One region of the Desmospora activa DSM 45169 genome, then DNA from elsewhere that is predicted to be linked to it. Evidence: predicted binding sites of a transcription regulator. Region 1 holds the regulator's gene; each other region holds the start of a gene.
What was found. Region 1 encodes LexA, which represses DNA repair genes until DNA is damaged. Its sites were predicted from a motif close to CGAACATATGTTCG; they were not measured.
Positions count from the first base shown of each region.

Region 2: the regulator LexA is predicted to act here: its motif matches at 2,979-2,992, upstream of recA (recombinase RecA).
Region 3: the regulator LexA is predicted to act here: its motif matches at 2,810-2,823, upstream of dinB (DNA polymerase IV).

Region 1 covers NZ_PZZP01000001.1:1,339,922-1,346,124, forward strand. Annotated here, with positions in the region: partial or broken gene C8J48_RS06660 (zinc-binding dehydrogenase) at 60-1,055, shown strand; gene C8J48_RS06665 (class I SAM-dependent methyltransferase) at 1,102-1,725, shown strand; guanidine-I (ykkC/yxkD leader) riboswitch at 1,927-2,026, shown strand; gene C8J48_RS06670 (DMT family transporter) at 2,080-2,409, shown strand; gene C8J48_RS06675 (DMT family transporter) at 2,409-2,726, shown strand; gene lexA (transcriptional repressor LexA) at 2,783-3,409, opposite strand; gene C8J48_RS06685 (NAD(P)H-dependent oxidoreductase) at 3,579-4,160, opposite strand; gene C8J48_RS06690 (hypothetical protein) at 4,294-4,755, opposite strand; gene hemY (protoporphyrinogen oxidase) at 5,011-6,203, opposite strand, start outside.
Region 2 covers NZ_PZZP01000001.1:1,498,273-1,504,475, reverse strand. Annotated here, with positions in the region: gene C8J48_RS07370 (DEAD/DEAH box helicase) at 1-1,190, shown strand, start outside; gene C8J48_RS07365 (cation diffusion facilitator family transporter) at 1,355-2,221, shown strand; gene C8J48_RS07360 (metal-sulfur cluster assembly factor) at 2,567-2,878, opposite strand; gene recA (recombinase RecA) at 3,067-4,149, shown strand; gene C8J48_RS07350 (RecX family transcriptional regulator) at 4,173-4,820, shown strand; gene C8J48_RS07345 (metallophosphoesterase family protein) at 4,825-5,820, shown strand; gene C8J48_RS07340 (AAA family ATPase) at 5,817-6,203, shown strand, end outside.
Region 3 covers NZ_PZZP01000001.1:1,916,958-1,923,160, forward strand. Annotated here, with positions in the region: gene C8J48_RS09315 (PTS transporter subunit EIIC) at 1-1,011, opposite strand, end outside; gene C8J48_RS09320 (DUF3055 domain-containing protein) at 1,226-1,531, opposite strand; gene C8J48_RS09325 (hypothetical protein) at 1,660-2,097, opposite strand; gene C8J48_RS09330 (DUF1885 family protein) at 2,317-2,742, shown strand; gene dinB (DNA polymerase IV) at 2,847-4,070, shown strand; gene C8J48_RS09340 (phosphatase PAP2 family protein) at 4,146-4,676, opposite strand; gene C8J48_RS09345 (M23 family metallopeptidase) at 4,770-5,861, opposite strand.

The DNA of each region.
Region 1 (6,203 bases):
ATCGATCTAAATCAGTGGAAATATTTATCGGCTGATACATAGCGATAGGAGGTTTTTATATGAAAGCAGTTGTTCATCAATCTCCAAAAGGATTAGCTGAGTTAAAGATAACAGAAGTAACCGAAAGGGAAGCGGGCATGGGAGAGGTGAAGGTTTCTCTAAAGGCTGCAGGACTCAATCATCGCGATTTGTTGGTACAGATCTGGGATCGCCCCACAGATGATGCGGTCATCCTCGGGTCTGACGGGGCGGGAATTGTGGAAGCCGTTGGTGAAGGGGTCAGCAAAGTAAAAATCGGTGATGAAGTAATCATCAACCCCAGTCTCGGCTGGCCTTAGAATGGCGATGCACCGCCTGCAGGGTTTGAGATTCTCGGCGTTCCGACTCCTGGAACCTTTGCCCAAAACATAGTTGTCCCTGAGGAAAACGTAGTGAAAAAGCCGGATTATCTCACGTGGGAAGAGGCGGGTGTGTTACCCCTGGCGGCCTTGACCGCTTTTCGTGCCTTGTTTACCCGAGGGCAATTGAAAAAAGGGCAACATCTCCTCCTTCCCGGCATCGGAGGTGGAGTAGCTACCTTTGTTCTGTTAATGGCCAAAGCTGCTGACGCTCGGGTAACCGTCACATCCCGCAGCCAAGAAAAACGACAACAGGCGCTGAAGCTAGGAGCCGATGCCGCCCTTGACAGCAAAGGGGATTGGAATGAACAGATGAGAGGGGAGAAGGTGGATCTGGTGATCGACAGTGTGGGTCCGGCCACCTTCCACCAATCGATCAACCAACTTCGCGACGGTGGTCGTTTGGTCAACTTTGGAACGACTACCGGGCCAACGGTGGAAATTCCGCTATTTAGCCTATTTTACAAACAGATTAGCCTTCTTGGCACGACCATGGGAAGCAACGAAGAATTCCGGAATATGATCCGTTTTATGGAGCAGCATCAATTGCACCCTGTTGTTGACAAAGTGTATCCGTTGTCGGAAGCCGCCAAAGCGTTTAAACGGCTGGATGAAGGAGAGCAATTTGGGAAGATCGGATTACAAATTGGAGAGTAATGAATGCTGCTTAAAAAGCAGTAATCTTTGCAAAGGGGGGTCCATTGTGAGTGAGCTAAGGAGTAGGCTTCGACACGCCTACGCTCAGGAAGCTCAGATGAGAGACACCCGCTACAAGCCGGAGTGGAAGAAGCGGGAACGACAACGGTTTGCATCTTTGTTGAAAAGGGAGGAGCCTGTTCGCCTGTTGGAGATTGGTGCGGGTACAGGCCAGGACAGTCTCTTTTTTCACGAGGAGGGATTTGTCACTCTTGCGATAGATCTTTCCCCGGAGATGGTGGCGAAATGTAAAGAGAAAGGCTTGGATGCGCAAGTGATGGACGCCACCCATCTCCAATTTCCTGATAATTCGTTTGATGCGGTTTGGAGCTTCAATTGCCTCCTGCACCTACCCAAGCGAGAGTGGAATTCAATGTTAGCGGAGATTCGTCGGATATTGGCTCCGGGAGGATTATTTTATCTGGGCGTTTACGGGGGAAGGGATAGCGAAGGCATTTGGGAAGAGGACCACTGTAATCCAAAGCGCTTTTTTGCTTTCCATACAAATGATGCCTTATGTGAACGAGTGGAACAATACTTTCACATCCTTGATTTTCGTTCCTTCCGCCCAGAGGGCCAAGTGTTGGACCTTCAAGCCCTGACGCTGCAAGTGAAGGGGGAAGGCGATTAATGCCCCTTTTTTTCGATGTGTGAACTGTGGGATTCGATTGAGGAGAAATATCCAAACATAAAAAGGTAGTTTTTGAACGCAGTGGACACAATCCGATGTTTGAAGTCATTTGATGCTCAGTTATTAAGGTGGATTCACGGAGACGATTAGGTGCCTTGCGTTTACCGTCGCTTCTCTGATAATATAGATTGAACTGTATAGCAAACGGTTTTCTAGGGTTCCGCAGCGTATTCGCTGGACTGGTCCGAGAGAAAACGCACAACAACGGTTGTGTACACGGAGGGACAAAAGCCCGGGAGGATATCCTAATGGTATCTTCTCGGGCTTTTTATTTGATAAATGGGAGGGATGATCGTGAATCGAAGTTGGTTAAAAGTATTCGTTGCTGCTTTCTTTGAGGTTTTTTGGGTAATCGGGTTAAAATATGCCAATGATTTCTATGCATGGACGGGAACGGTGATCGCGATTATCATCAGCTTTACTTTTATGATTATGGCTGGACGCTCTTTGCCAACGGGAACGGTTTATGCCGTTTTTGTCGGCTTGGGAACAGCGGGCACCGTCTTTGCAGAGATCGCTTTTTTTGGAGAGCCGTTTTCAATGGCGAAATTACTGCTGATTCTGTTGTTGTTGGCTGGTGTTACTGGGTTAAAGTTAATCACAAAAATGGAGGCCGAAGGGTAATGGCATGGGTGTATCTCATTTTAGCCGGTCTCTTTGAGGTTGTCGGCGTCACCATGATCAATCAACTGCATCAAAATCGGGACTGGCGATCGTTTTTACTGTTGGTGCTGGGGTTTGGAACCAGTTTCGCTTTGCTTGCCGTGGCGATGAAAGAATTGCCAATGGGAACGGCCTATGCCGTTTGGACCGGGATCGGTGCAGCCGGGAGTGCGCTTGTAGGGATGGCGATATATGGAGAAGCGCGAGATGGCTGGCGCCTTTTCTTTCTCGCGCTGATTCTGATTGCGGTGATCGGGTTAAAGGTCGTCTCGGGCTAACCCCAAAAGTCCGGTTCGTACGTAAAAGGAACCGCATCTGCAGTTCCTTTTTGCCTTTAATGTAATTCCCGGAACAAGCCGACGACTTTACCCAGGATCGCTACCTCCGGTAAGAGGATCGGTTCCATCTGGTCGTTTTCCGGCTGTAGGCGGATATGGTCCTTTTCTTTGTAAAAACGCTTGACGGTCGCTTCTGTATCAGGGGTCATGGCTACAATGATATCGCCGTTATCTGCAGATTGTTGCTGACGGACCAGGACAAAATCGCCGTCCATTACACCGGCGTTAATCATACTGTCTCCACGGACGGACAATAGAAAAGCGGAATCCTCTTGACCGACCATACGGCGAGGGATCGGAAAGTAATCCTCAATGTTTTCCACGGCGGTAATCGGCTCACCAGCGGTCACTTTCCCCACCAACGGAACCATTACTGTATTTGCCACCAAATCTGGCCGATTGGCTCTGTCTTCATCCAACACTTCGATGGCACGTGGTTTGGTAGGATCGCGGCGAATAAGTCCCTTTTTCTCCAGACGGGAAAGGTGTCCATGGACGGTTGAGCTGGATGCAAGCCCGACGGCCTCTCCGATTTCACGGACGGAGGGAGGGTATCCTTTTTCACGCACCTCCTGTTTTATATAGTCTAAAATGGCTTGTTGCCGAGGTGATAGTTTTGACAAGACATTCATCCCCTTTCCTTTTACTTCAATCACCATTTCAAAATTAACTCCATATGATTTCCTCCAGTATATCATGAAGATACACCGAGAACAAACATAGGTTCGAATTTCTACATAATAATCCCCCTTTATGTAGAAAGGGGGATTATTATTGCTTGGCGGCAGCAGACTATCTAACTTGTCCGCCCAATTTCTCAGCCTGTTCCAGCCATTGTTGAATCTGTTTTTCAGAAGCATGTCTAACGGAACATAGATTGGTAAATCGTACGGGACGAATGCCGCAAAATTGCAAGATCATCCGCTTGAAGCTGCGATGAGCGGGCATTCCGTTTATCCAACGATAATACCAGTAGGGGGCATCCATGGTTACGAAGACCCTGGCTGTGCGTCCTGTCAATAGGCGTTCCCAACCGCGTCCCTGTGGATGATACTGAAAAGCGAACCCAGGCAAAAAGACACGATCGATAAATCCTTTTAGCAGAGCGGGAGGCATGCCCCACCAGACGGGAAAGATCCATACGATATGGTTCGCCCATAGGATTGATTCCTGAGCGGTTACCAAGTCTTTTTCCAAAGGCACCGGTTGTTTGTAGCCATAAGCCAGGTTGGGGTCAAAGTCGAGCTTTCCAAGCTCCAATACACGCACCTGTCGGCCAGCAGCCTCGGCACCCCGTTGATATGCTTGGGCCAATGAGGATGAAAGGCTGTCCGAATGGGGATGAGCTTGAATAATTAAAATACGTTGGGGCAATCGGACTCCTCCTCCATAAGTGTTCCTCAGTCAGGGGCGTCAATCATGGCCCATTTCACCCTTTATTATATAAAAAAATGTTGCTCGAAGCACCTGGCCTTCGGGCAACATTACCATTTATGAAAAAAGCTTATCATCGGTATTCGATATAAGTGATTTCTTTTTTTAGCTCTCCCAATCCTTCCATCCCATGGAGGATGATAACAGGAATGATATCATCTTTGGTTGAATCGGATAAGGCGATGTTAACCAGTTTAATGTCATGATACACAAATGAAAAGTCGATGCGATGATTGGCATTACCGCTGTTAATCTCCTGATCTATCTTGCGCAGGTCGTTGCTCAATTGATTCAGTTTCTTGACCAATCCCTTTTTTCTCTCTTTGTTCAGTTTGTAGTTGGAGTAAAGTTCAATTGTCATCTTATAGGTATCCGCGATCTCGTTTAGAAGATATTGGCCCTTTTTATCTTTAAAATGCTGGATATACGACTGTGTCTGTTTTTGCTGATAGTATTGGTCTCCCAGCAAAGTAACACCAATAATGACAAGATAGATGAGCAAGGATCGCAGCAATGGTTTCCATTTGGCACGCACGTATTCCCCTCCCGTCTGTAGACGGTTTGTACCATATATATGGACAGGGGAGGAGGCTTATACCTTTTTGGTGGGTGAATCGAAGTGAGAAGACTTTATGACATCTGCACGACACACTCCATCTCTACATAGGCAGAGGATCGCTTGCCGGAGGGAACCACTTTACCTACTCCTTCCTCGCCCGACAACCCAAACGAAAAAGAATCATCTTAAGAAAAGGAAAACCGCCCCGGCGATATCGCCAGGGCGGTTGCTTTATCGTTGTAGGAAAGCCAAAGCATCATGGGCAGCGTGTTTGCCTTGGTCGATACAGTCGGGAATCCCAACTCCACTATAAGAAGCGCCCGCCCAAAAGATGCCGGGAAGGTGTTCTCGACTCCCCGCTCGAACCTGTGCCACCCACTCAGCATGCCCAGGGGTATACTGGGGCATTGCTTTTTTCCAACGAGTGACACGGGTAAAGAGGGGTTTATCCGTGATCCCCATGATTTGATTGATATCTTGTCGCACCGTCCCGACTATGGTCTCATCCGATTCATCGACGATCGCTTCATCCCCAGAGCGTCCCACATAGCAGCGAATCAAGGCTTTTCCGGCGGGAGTCGTATGGGGCCACTTTTGATGTGTCCAGGTGCAGGCGGTGATGGTGGTGGGCTCTCGCCGCGGCACCACAAATCCGGTTCCGTCCATTTCGAGGCGGGCATCTTCGGCATTGTAAGCCAGGATCACGTTAGCGACAGAAGTGGCGGGAGACGAATGGTGCGCTTTTAAAAAGTCGTATCGCGGAAAGAGTAAGTCTACTTCCGGTTGAGGAAGGGTGACGATAACGATGTCTGCGGCGATTGTTTCGCTGTAATCGGTCAGCAAATGATACCCATTCGCTTCTTTTTTTACTTCTTTTACCCGTATTCCTGTACGCATACTCCCAGGAGGCAAGGCGTTATCCAGTGCATCCACCAGGGATTGTAATCCATTCTTTAAGGTGAGAAAAGCCCCTTGTGGCTTGCCGCCATTGGCTTGAGGGGAGCGTGTCCGTTTCATCCCCAAGATGAGGCTGCGGTATTTCTCCTCGATCGCTGCAAATTGCGGAAAAGTAGCCTGTAAGCTTAAATGATCGATATTCCCAGCGTAGATCCCTGAGAGCAAGGGTTCAATCAGGTGATCCACGACTTCATCTCCCAATCGGCGCCGGAAAAAATGACCGACGGAGACATCGTCGTCATAGTTGCCCCGTGGCAGAATCAAATCCGCTGCGGCCCGCAATTTGGCGGCAGGGGAGAAAAGACGGGTGGTAACAAAGGGACTGAGACGGGTGGGAATTCCCATCACGGCTCCTTCCGGGATCGGCGTTAATCGGCCTCGGTGTAGGATATACGCTTGTCCGGTCTGATTGCGTACCAATTCTTTTTCCAATCCCAGATCTACAACCAATTGTTTGGCACTGGGTT
Region 2 (6,203 bases), 160 kb from region 1:
TGGACCATCTGCGCCGGGGGACGTTAAAGCTGGACGATGTAGAGATTATGGTGTTGGATGAAGCAGATGAAATGCTGGATATGGGCTTTATCGACGATATTGAGGCAGTGATGAAGTTTCTGCCGGAATCCCGTCAACTGCTGCTCTTTTCTGCAACGATGCCGCAAGGGATTCGCCAACTGGCCCAAAAATATATGCGCAAGCCCCGCTATATAACCGTAAGTCGGGGGGAAGTGACTGCACCGGTGATTGAACAGGTGTTTTATAAAGTGTTGGAGAGCGCCAAGTTGGAATCCTTGTGCCGTATCCTCGATAGTGAAGAAGTGGGACAAGGCATCCTGTTCTGCCGTACCAAAAAAGGTGTGGACGAACTGGCGGAAGCCTTGATGGCCAGAGGCTATCTTGCAGGCGGTTTGCATGGGGATATGGCCCAACAACAGCGTGACCGGGTGATGAATGCGTTTCGCCGCGGGGATGTGGAATTGTTGGTGGCAACCGATGTAGCGGCGCGGGGAATTGACATCGGCAGCATTTCCCATGTGATCAACTATGATATTCCTCAAGATTCCGAGAGCTATGTTCATCGGATCGGCCGTACCGGTCGTGCTGGACGCACTGGAATCGCCCTCACCTTGGTGACTCCTCGTGAGATGAAACAGTTGCGCTCGATTGAACTGGAGATTGGTGATCATCTGACTGCCCGTGAGTTACCCAGCTTGGAAGAAGTGGCGGAACGGCAGCAACAGGTGTTGACGGAACAGTTACAGGAAATTATCCAGTCCGATGAACCGGCTTCCATTTTCCAAGAGATGGTGGAGGCGTTGACAGAGGAGCATGATCCGAAAAAAGTGGCTGTAGCCGCTTTACAGATGGCTTTTGCCGATCGCTTTACTTCTGGCAATGATGCGGTGTATGATTTTGGTGAAACCGGTGCATCACCGGGGATGGTTCGCTTCTTTATCAATGTCGGCCGCAATGCTAACATTCGTCCCCCAGAGCTGGTGAAAGCGATTGCCGAGCAGTCCGGGATCCATCCGAAAAAAGTGGGACGTATCAATATCTACGACCGCTTTTCCTTTGTCGAGGTGCCGGAGGAAGCAGCACCCTTCGTTTTTGAAGCGCTGCGCCAAACTAAAATCAATGGGGCTCGGGTAAACTTGGAACCGGCCCGCCCACGTAACCGCAACTGATCCATCTTTAAAAGGGGATGGTTCCCATGAATATCCTTTTAACGTGTGACAAACAAAAAAACCGGTAACGCTTATGCGTTACCGGTTTTTTTGTTTGTTTACCATCCCCAACTTCTCTGTATAGAGACTAATTTTTTCACAAAAACCATAAATGGAGGAAACCAATGAAACCAAATCGTGCGGCAGGATTATCGATTATTAGCAACTTAACCGTTGTGTCGATGAAATTCGTCACCGGTTTACTTACGGGGTCTGTTGCCATATTATCCGAGGCGATCCACTCCTCTCTTGACTTGATGGCCTCCATTATGGCTTATTTTTCGGTGAAAATATCCAACAAACCGCCGGATCGTGAACATCCATACGGTCATGGTAAGATTGAAAACATCTCCGGCACGATTGAAACCTTGCTTATTGTTGTGGCGGGGATATGGATTATCGTTGAATCGACGAAAAAGCTAATGCACCCTGAACCGATTCACCTTCCTTTTCTCGGGGTGGCGATCATGTTAATCGGCGCGCTTATCAATTGGATCGTGGGCAGAATTGTAAAACGGGTGGGGGAGGAGTCCAAATCCGTCGCTATGAAGTCTAATGCGTTGCACCTGCTGACCGATGTATATTCATCGATCGGTGTTGCAGCCAGTCTGCTCGTGGTTAGTCTGACCGATCTGTATATTTTGGACCCTCTGATCGGGATTGGGATTGCGTTGTATATCATGAAGGAAGCTTTGCAGCTGGGGAACGAATCGTTTTTGCCCCTGTTGGATGTGAAGCTGTCAGAAGAAGAGGAAAAACAAATCCGGCAAATTCTGCGTTCTTACGCTGACGAATATGTGGAATATCACGATCTCAGAACCCGGCGGTCGGGTCCGGAAGAACATATCGATCTACATCTGATTGTGGAATCGAAGATGACGGTAGATGAGGCCCATCGCTTATGCGACCGGATCGAGGTGGAGATGCAACGTGCGTTTCCACAGGCGCAAATTTTGATTCATATCGAGCCGGAACACGAAAAACGGGATTAGAGATTGATGACAAAGTGGACCCGGGTCCCGATTTTCGTCTTCACGCCTCTTGCTCTTGCAACGATGGTAGACTGTCCGCTCCGTCTCCTCCGTCCCCAACCAACGACCAAAAGAAAAGCATGTGTGGTCGCTAAACGGTTGGGTTCTGCGGAGACTTGGCTGGATAGTCGAGCAAAGCGAGACTAAGGAACGAAGTGACTGTAGCGAGACTTGTGCTTTAGTGCAAAGGGCGCTACACCGGAAATCGCTCCCCTTTTCCCATTATCAGGGTTTGTCAGCAGCCTCGCATGAGAGAGAAAAAGCCAACTCTTCACCTGTCACCAGGTAAAAAGTCGGCTTTTTTGTTCAGTGAATGCCCAGGGCCATCTTGGCGTAGCGGGACATGCGTTCTTTTGACCACGGCGGGTTCCAGACGATATTGACCTCCACGTTCTTGACGCCTTCCACCGATTTAGCGGCAGCGGTTACCATTTCGTTGATCATGCCCGCCAGCGGACAGCCCATGGCGGTGAGGGTCATGGTTACTTTCGCATTTCCCTCATCATCCACTTCCACGCCATATACCAAACCAAGATTGACAATATCGATATGAAGCTCCGGATCTTCCACAGTTTCCAGGGCTTCCATCACTTCTTCCTGGATTTTTTCTTTATCCAATTTCTGCTCACTCCTTCACATCAATCTCCAGTTACCGTTATTCTAATTTTACTGTACCATACACCAAGGCGTCTTCCAATGTTCCCATCATAAAAAATGACGAATAAATGTTCGCAAAAGATCTTGGCACAGATCAAAAAACAAGGTATGATGAAAGTATCCAAGGGAGACGAAGGAGTGGTCTACGCATGTCCGATCGTCGTCAGGCATTAGATATGGCCTTAAGACAGATTGAGAAGCAGTTTGGCAAAGGCTCGATTATGAAGATGGGCGAAGGCGGTACTCGCCAGGTAGAGACGATTTCCAGCGGTGCGCTGGCTCTGGATATTTCGTTGGGTATTGGCGGTTATCCGCGCGGACGGATTATTGAAGTGTATGGTCCGGAATCCTCCGGTAAAACGACGGTCGCGCTCCATGCAATCGCAGAAGTGCAGCGCACCGGGGGACAAGCTGCTTTTATCGATGCGGAGCATGCCCTGGACCCGGTGTATGCGGGTAGATTGGGAGTTAATGTCGATGAGTTGCTGCTTTCCCAGCCCGACACAGGAGAGCAGGCACTGGAAATCGCGGAAGCGTTGGTGCGTAGTGGGGCGATTGACATTATCGTGATCGACTCTGTCGCGGCTCTGGTGCCGAAAGCGGAGATCGAAGGGGAGATGGGTGATTCTCACGTCGGGTTACAGGCCCGCCTCATGTCTCAAGCATTGCGGAAATTGTCGGGAGCGATCAGCAAATCGAATACGATTGCCATCTTTATCAACCAGATCCGTGAAAAAGTAGGCATTATGTTTGGAAATCCGGAGACGACTCCCGGCGGTCGAGCGTTAAAATTCTACTCCAGTGTGCGTTTGGAAGTACGCCGTGCCGAGACAATTAAACAAGGCAATGAAATGGTAGGGAACCGCACCCGCATCAAAGTGGTTAAAAACAAGGTTGCCCCTCCCTTTAAACAGGCGGAAGTCGATATTATGTACGGTGAGGGAATCTCCCGTGAAGGAAGTATTCTCGATATCGGCAGTGACCTGGATGTGGTGAAAAAGAGCGGCGCTTGGTATTCGTTCAATGGCGACCGTTTGGGTCAAGGCCGGGAAAATGCAAAACAATTCCTCAAGGAAAATTACCCCTTGTCCCTACAAATTGAAAATAAGATCCGGGAGCACTATAACCTGAGCGGTGTTTCCTCTGAAGAGGTAGAGGAGGAGCAGCCGGAGAGCAAGAAAAAGAAGAAAGAAAAGGATGAAGAGACGCTCACCCTGGATGCCCAAGAGTGAGAGACGAGGAAAGGGTATGATCGATGGAAACGGGAACGATCACGCGCATTGAGAGGCAGAAAAGCGGAGCGCCCCGTTACAACATCCATATTGACGGTGAATACCGACTGGCGGTTCATGAAGATGTGCTGGTGCGCTTTGCGCTGTCTAAGGGGATGAAGGTAGACCCGGAGGAGTTGGCTTCCATTTTAGAAGCGGAGGAAGTCAACAAAGTGAATCAAGCCGCCCTACGCTTTTTAGGCTATCGCCCCCGTACGATTGCCGAAGTGGAACGCCATTTACTCGAAAAAGGATTCGCTGCCCATCCTATTACATCCGTACTTGACCGTATGACAAAGGCAGGTTACTTGAATGACCGCCGCTTTGCCCAAGAATGGGTAAGGGAGCGCAGCCGCCGAAAAGGATACGGTCCCCTCTTGTTACGGCAGGAGTTGGAGCGAAAAGGGATTGCTACGGAGTGGGTAGATGAGGCTTTGGCTCAAATGGGGGAGGAAGAGAGAGCATCTCAGATCCAAGAGGTGGCGGAAAAACGCTTTATCCGACTTCGCCATCATCCCTGGCCCACGGTGGAACGCCGCCTGGGCCAATATTTGTTGCGCCGGGGCTTTTCCGGGTCTGAGGTTTATCCGATATTGGCGGCGTTGAAGAAACGGCATAACGAAGGGGAGTGAAGTGATGGTTAGCCTCTTGTTTGTGACGGATACACATATCAGAGGAACCGCTCCCCGCAGTCGTGTGGATGATTTTGTAGGGGCGCTGCGAGGGAAGCTGGCGGAAGTGGTGGAAATTGCCCATCGGGAACAAGTGGATGCCGTCCTTCACGGTGGTGATTTATTTGACCGGCCGGATATCTCACCGGCTGTGGTACGAGATTTTGCCCGTATTTTGCGACAGTTGGAAGTACCGCTCTATACGATTGCAGGTAACCACGACATCTACGGCCATAACCCGGATACCGTCGATCGCTCGATGCTGGGCCTATTGGATGCTTTCGGCATCGTTCGCCTGTTGCGTCCCGGTGAGCGTGCGTGGGTGCGACGGGATGGGGTGGCGGTACAAGTGACGGGGCAACCGTTTCACTACGATCTGGACAAGCGGGATCCCGGTGATGATTATCGGGTGGAAAAGAGTGATGGGGCCGACTACGCTGTCCATATGGTACATGGAATGGCAGTGGAGCGGGCATTGCCGGAAGGGGTAGCCCACACCATGGTCAATCAGCTCTGGTTTGAAGAGGTAGATGTGTTATTGACCGGTCACTATCATGCCGGGTTTCCTCTGCAGCACCGCGATGGACGCTATATTATCAATCCGGGGGCCTTGGCGCGCATCAACAACCATCCTTCGGAAATGAAACGGATGCCGCAAGTGGTGTTGCTGCGTTTTCGGAATCGTATCGATGTTCGCTTTCTCCCTATCGCTTGTGCCGCTCCTGGAAAAACGGTATTGGATCGTTCCTATCTGGAAAAGGCGGCGTATCGGGAGGAAAAAATGGCCTCATTTGTACAGGAGGTACGGGCCGCTGGTGAATTTAAAGGCATCGGCATTCTGGATATCGTGGAGGAAATCGCGGGGATGGAAGGGATCGACGGTGAGGTGAAGTCGGAGGCGATGCGCCGCATCGCTGTCGCTCAGGAGCAGCTGGCAGGCGAGGGAGGGGAGGGTGAATGAAGGGGTTTCAGCGAGTGGTCATTGAAAATTTCCAATCCCATGACCGTACGGAGATCGATTTAACAGATGGTCTCAATGTATTTGTCGGCCCCTCGGATAGCGGCAAAAGTGCGATTCTACGGGCGTTGCGGTGGCTGTTGTACAATCAGCCTAGGGGAAGTGACTTTATCCGGGCGGGAAAAGATCGCTGCCGTGTCACACTCACCTTAACCAATGGCGTCAGCATTATCCGGGAGCGCACGCCATCCAGCAATCGATACATACTGCGTAATTCCGATGGGGAAGAGCAGGTGTTTGAGGGTTTTGGCGGGCAGGTACCGTTAGAAGTGATGGAAGCCCATGGGATGCACCCGTTAAAAATGGATACGGACTGGAACTTGCCC
Region 3 (6,203 bases), 580 kb from region 1:
AGCGACAAACAGGAACGTAAACTCCAGCGGCTCGGTAATCCCGGTGAGAAAAGCGGTAACCGCCGCCGCGATCAACAAGCCTTTCGCCTTGGTCAGCCTTTCTTTTTTGGCTACATGGATCATTGCCAACGCCGCTGCCGGCAACCCAAACATCACCGGGATAAACTTACCTGCAATATAGGTGCCTCCGGTAATCGCCACCCCAGCATCGCGCAGCCGATCGATCACTTGCGCGATGTAAACGTTTTGGTCGCCTACCACATGGGCACCACTGACGGTGGTATATGAGCCACCGATTTCTGTAAACAACAGCGGTGTATTATAGATGTGATGCAAACCGAAGGGAATCAACAATTTCTCAATTCCACCGTAGAGACCGACAACGATCGGGTTAGTATGGGTAGCGACAAAGTTACCCAGCGCAAAAATCCCCATCCCGATCGGAGGCCATACAAAGTAGAAGGCGACAGCCACCCCAATCGCGGCAAAAGATGAGACAATCGGCACCAACCGTTCTCCGCTAAACAAAGAGATCGCTTCCGGCAATTGCGTACGATAAAAACGGTTATAGAGATAGGCCGTTAAAAACCCGATCAAGATCCCGCCAAACACGCCCGTCTGCATCGTCTCAATGCCTAATTCACGGCCCAGCAGTTTTTCATTTACCTCTAGCCCGGTAATATTGATCATGGCGCCAATCACCGTATGCATGATCAAAAAGGAGATCAACGCTGCAAACCCAGCCATCCCTTTTCCGGTCCAGGTAATTGCGATCGCTACAGCAAACAAAACCGGCAGGTTGTTAAAGACGGCTTGTCCAGCACGCTGCATCAACTCACCGGCCACTTGAAAGCCGGTGCCCGCCAAAAACGGCAACACTTCATGCACACTGGGATTGAGCAACACACCGCCCAATCCCATCAAAATAGAAACCAAGGGCAGAATCAACACAACCGCCATCATCGATCGTCCGATACGTTGAAAAAAATCAAAGGACAAGTTCTTTACCATCGGAGTTCCTCCCATTCATAACGATCTTCTTACTTGTCTATACAGGATAACACGCAAAAAATTTTACTAACCAAACACCCACTTGAGAAAACCCTTTCAAAAAACGCTTTCACTGCTTATCATATTCCTGTCTATACAAGTTGTCAATGCCGGTTATCAATGGAAATATATACAAAAAACCGCCCTTTACGACGGTTTTTTAATCGTGCGGTTATTAACCGGATTCCACTTCCGCTTCCAATGTCAAATCCGGTACATTATTTTGCAGGAAGATAGATACCTCTTTCGCTTCAGCCAACGACTTTAGACGGTAATGGTGTTGCAGATACTCCAAATTTTCCACGTCATCCTGAGAGAGTAAAGATGAGCGTCCCGTCTGCATACAGACAACCAGCGGTTTGCCAAAAAACATCCGTGTGTACACAATGCCAAAATCATACCGTCCATGGTTGGATACAAAGCCGACAAAGCGAACATTGGCCTGTTCCGACTCATCATACAACCGTTCATATGGACTCATCACAATCTCCTCCTCTATGTGATCCTGTATGGGATAATCGCAACACCACAAGGTCTACATCACTTTAGGTTATAGGAGAATCCATTGATGGTTAGAAAAATGATTCCATTCGAAACAGACGCCAGATTTTACCCATTTAGTTTTTGCATTTTGCTTTCAAAAAGCGAGGCTAGCTCCGCAAAAAATGCGATATCTTCTTCATCTATCATCTCTGCCTCTCCAACCACCACCAACTCACCGATCAGATGATGATTGCGGTAAAAGGGAACGAGAACATGTACCTCTTCTCCTACTTGCTCCCTTACAATTCCACCTCGGACAGCCGCTAAACTGTGCAATCCTTTCCCAAATCGGACTGCAGGTGGAAGGGGAGAGGTACCCGATTCACAGAAACGTCGAAAATACCAGCCGGACACCAGATAAATCCCTGTATATTGGTACGCATCCATCTTTTTTTGCAACGTGTGTGTAACGAAGCGGTAAAGGTCATGGACACTCCCATTCGTTTTATCTGACACGACACCCACTTCTGCGCGGAGCTCATCCAACAGATCCGCTTTGCGCATCAGATTCCATCCCCCAACCTTTTCAATTGAATCTCAGTTTATCATAGCAATCACATGATTACAATGTATATTCATAATATTTTATCGTCATTTATTGGAATGATAGTAAACCCTCCCTTCTTCTCTTGGCCTAATTCCACCCATCCGCTACAATGGATTTGCAGGCAAAATCGCCACACTTTTTTTATTGATTCCCAAGGACCGATCGGAGGATTGTTCATGGGCAAAAGCGCTTGGATTTATTTAGTGGAAGGATCGACCCAGCAGAAAGTCTCCTTAGATGATATTGAGGCCGCTTTTAACCGCTATATGGAAATGACATCGCATACAGGGGAACAACTGGGATGGAAATATGCTGACGCCGCTTTTCCTTATACGGTTGCGCAAAAGGATGAAAACGGCACTTCTTTTCTTTTGTTAACCGGAAGAGACACCCCTCTATACAAACATCTTCTCGTCGGGGTGGGACAAACACAAGCGAATGGCAAGGATCGTCATCATATTCAATTGGTTCTGCCCACCGGCTCCACCCATGGCGACATGGCAAAAGCCAATGAATTTTGCCGTTACCTAGCTAAAACCTTTCAAGGGGAACTTCACTTATTCAATGGACGCGTGATGTATTTTTATCCGCGTAAGCTTTAATCTTTAGCCCCTTTTCTCCCCTTTATTTTCCACTTCTTTTTCCGACTGATGTCGGGTATGCTGATAGCGTACAAATGTTCGATTTCCGAGAGGTGGAAAAACCGATGACTGCACATCGCGAGAGAACGGTGCTGCTGGCGGATATGAACGCTTTTTACGCCAGTGTAGAGCAAGCCTTAAACCCTGCACTGCGCGGGAAGCCTGTCATTGTCTGCGGTGACCCGACCCGTCGCCACGGCATTGTGCTGGCGGCTTCCTACGAAGCCAAAGCGGTTGGCGTCAAAACGGCGATGGCCGTTTCCCAGGCCAAAGAACTGTGTCCGCACGCTCATTTGATTCCTCCACGCATGGGGATCTATGTGCAGGTATCCGTGCGCATCGTAGAGCTTTTACGTCAATTCTCCCCCCTAGTGGAACCTTTCTCTATCGATGAAGCTTTTGTGGAGATGACCGGATGTGAAACATTGTTTGGCTCCGGCTTTAACGCTGCCCAACTGATCCAGGAGCAGATACGTGCAGAAGTGGGTGTACCCTCTTCCATCGGGGTCGGCCCCAACAAATTGTTGGCTAAAATGGCGGCGGGAATGAAAAAGCCCAACGGCATCACCGTGCTCACCCCCGCAGATGTACCCCAACGGATCTGGCCCTTGCCGGTGAAGCAATTATTTGGTGTGGGTAGTCGCATGAACCGCCATTTTCGCCGGATGGGCATCCGTACCATTGGCGATTTGGCGCAGGCAGATCCGGAATACCTGGCCCACCGCTTTGGTGTGATCGGCAGAGCGCTGCATCAATCGGCCAACGGCATCGACCCTAGCCCCGTCGATCCCCATTCCCTGGAGGGAAGCAAATCGATTGGCCACCAGTTTACCCTTCCGCGGGATTACGAGGAAGAAGCGGAGATTTTATTGGTATTGCGCGAACTGGCGGAAGAAGTGGCCAGCCGCACGCGAACAGCGGGTTATATCGGACGAACGGTTTCCCTCACCCTAAAAGGACATGATTTTTCCTCCATCCACCATTCCCAGACGATGGCGGAACCCTCCAATATCGGCCGCCATCTGTTTACAACCGCCTCTGCCTTGCTGGAACGGCACTGGAACGGGCAGCCCGTGCGCTTAATCGGCATCTCATTAAGCAATCTGCACAAAGACGAAGGTATTCAACTCAGCCTGTTTGAGGAGCGAGACAAAGAGCGTCGCCTAGCAGAAGCCATCGACCATATCCACGATAAATATGGAAACGGCAGCCTTTTTTGGGCGCCTTCCCTCCTCGGACCCAGTGTCTTCACGGACCGAAACGGAAAGATCGGTGGCCATCGCATCTAAGGGTTACAAAATGAGAAAGCCAGCGTACCAACCCGAGAGTTGGTCGCTGGCTTTCTCATTGTTTTACACAACTTTTTACAAAGGAAACCACCAATGAACCAAAACCGCCGACACAGAGCCCAACCAAGCCCCTACTGCCACATCCGTGGGATAGTGTAAGCCAAGGTACATCCGTGAAAGACCGACGACACACGCCAGCGGCAATAAGACAACGCCTAAGATCGGTGTATTTAAAATCCAGACAACAACGATCGAGAAAATAGCCGTGGTGTGCCCTGAAGGGAAACTATAATCTTTCAAAGGGTTGGGAAAGGTGTGGAGATCCGATAATTGAAGATAAGGACGCAACCGATTCCAGCACAACTTTACCAAACGGACGACCAGATGACTGCCGGCGAGAGCAATAAAAGCTTCAAGGGCCTGATACCGGGACGGGGTTGAAATCAAGAACCACCATCCCGCCAAAAACAACAGAGTGAATCCCGCTCCACCCAAATGAGTGATACGGGGCATCAGCCAATCCATCGTGTGGGATTTCCACTGTTGGTTCACATAACTGACCCAGCGATCATCTACACTCTGTAAACGCGCCGCCAAACGTTTCATGCCGGTTATCCCCTCTTTGCCACATTCTACAATCCATCATATTGGATCAATTTAAAAAGGAATTAAATAGATTGTTAACCTTTGGTGATCCTGTCAATTGAAGACGCCTTCCAGTATCTGACGCCTCTCCGCCGGTGTATACGGCTCCCAGATCCAACGATCATCGATCAAGATATCAAAATGAAGGTGCAACCCCCGATCATTCCCTTTTACCCCGTCACGCGTACCGGAATTCCCCACATATCCCACTCGATCGCCACGTTTTACTTCATCCCCCAACTGAAGGTTGGGAGAGACACGGTCCAAATGGGCATAACGAGTAAGCACACCGTTTTTATGTTGAATCCAAACGGTTCGTCCTCGCATCTTGTCAAAGATATGGGCAGGCGTTTGTCCCTGATGACGAGCGGCAATCTCCAACAAGCGGTTTCGTTGCTTTTCCGACATTTCCACATAATCATGATCCACCCGGACAATGATGCCATCTGCTGCAGCGATGACGGCGGTATCGGTATCAATCACCATCCCCGAAGCAGCCGTATAATAGTCCAACCCTTCATGCGTACCGCCGCGATAAGTGCGAGGCGCCCCTGGGAGGTGGGAGGGTTGACTGCTCACCTGTGCACCCTCGATTGGACTGGATAAAAATGATAAATACTCAATCATTTGGGCGACGCTTATCTCTTCAGGGGAATCAGGGGAATGATCGGAAAATGCAGACGCCTCCGCCGCTGGAGGCCCCACCGTCGCCACACCTTTCACACTATCCACTTTCACCGATCGATCAAATCCAACCTCCACCACTTCCACCGGAATCCAGATCTCATTCTCCCCTTCCCACAAAGGGGTAGCGTCAACAGGTAGATAGCGGTGGTTGCGACTAAGAACCGGCGCCTCCCGCACCAGGTGCAGGGTTAACGCACCCTCGTTTAAGGTTACGGTTCCCATTTCTTCATCCACATCTATTTGAATCCCTAATCGTTTTAACTCCTGCAAATGAAAATAAGATCGTCCCTCAACCTTTCGAACCAGCAGGGACTCTTTTTCCGGTTTTATCGTTTGCCCAGTTTTATCCTGAACCAAAGCGGATTTTCCGGAAACCTCCGGTGCTACCGAATGAGCGACAGCCACAAGCAGCAATATCAGCAACAAGCCGGCAGCCACCATGACCACTGGTCTTCCCATAGCTCACCCCTCATACAATCTTTTGCTGTTTTATCATTGTAACACGGACAAGCAAAGAAAAAAGACCCATCTTTCCCTGTATCTTTCGCCATATGAATCAGGAGATAAAGGATCATATCAAACAGAATCAGATAGGCAAAAAAAACTAATACGATAGACAGATTCCCTAAAACGAATTCTTTCTATGACACAATGATTGTAATACAATGAAAATAAGGAAAAGCACCGATAATTAGACATTAGGAGGATGTAAATGCGTCTACTTTTACCAAAGGACTTCGCCTCTGACTCTCTTGCTGCTCCTGACTGGGTAAAAAAAGCATATCAACAATTCTCTGCAAC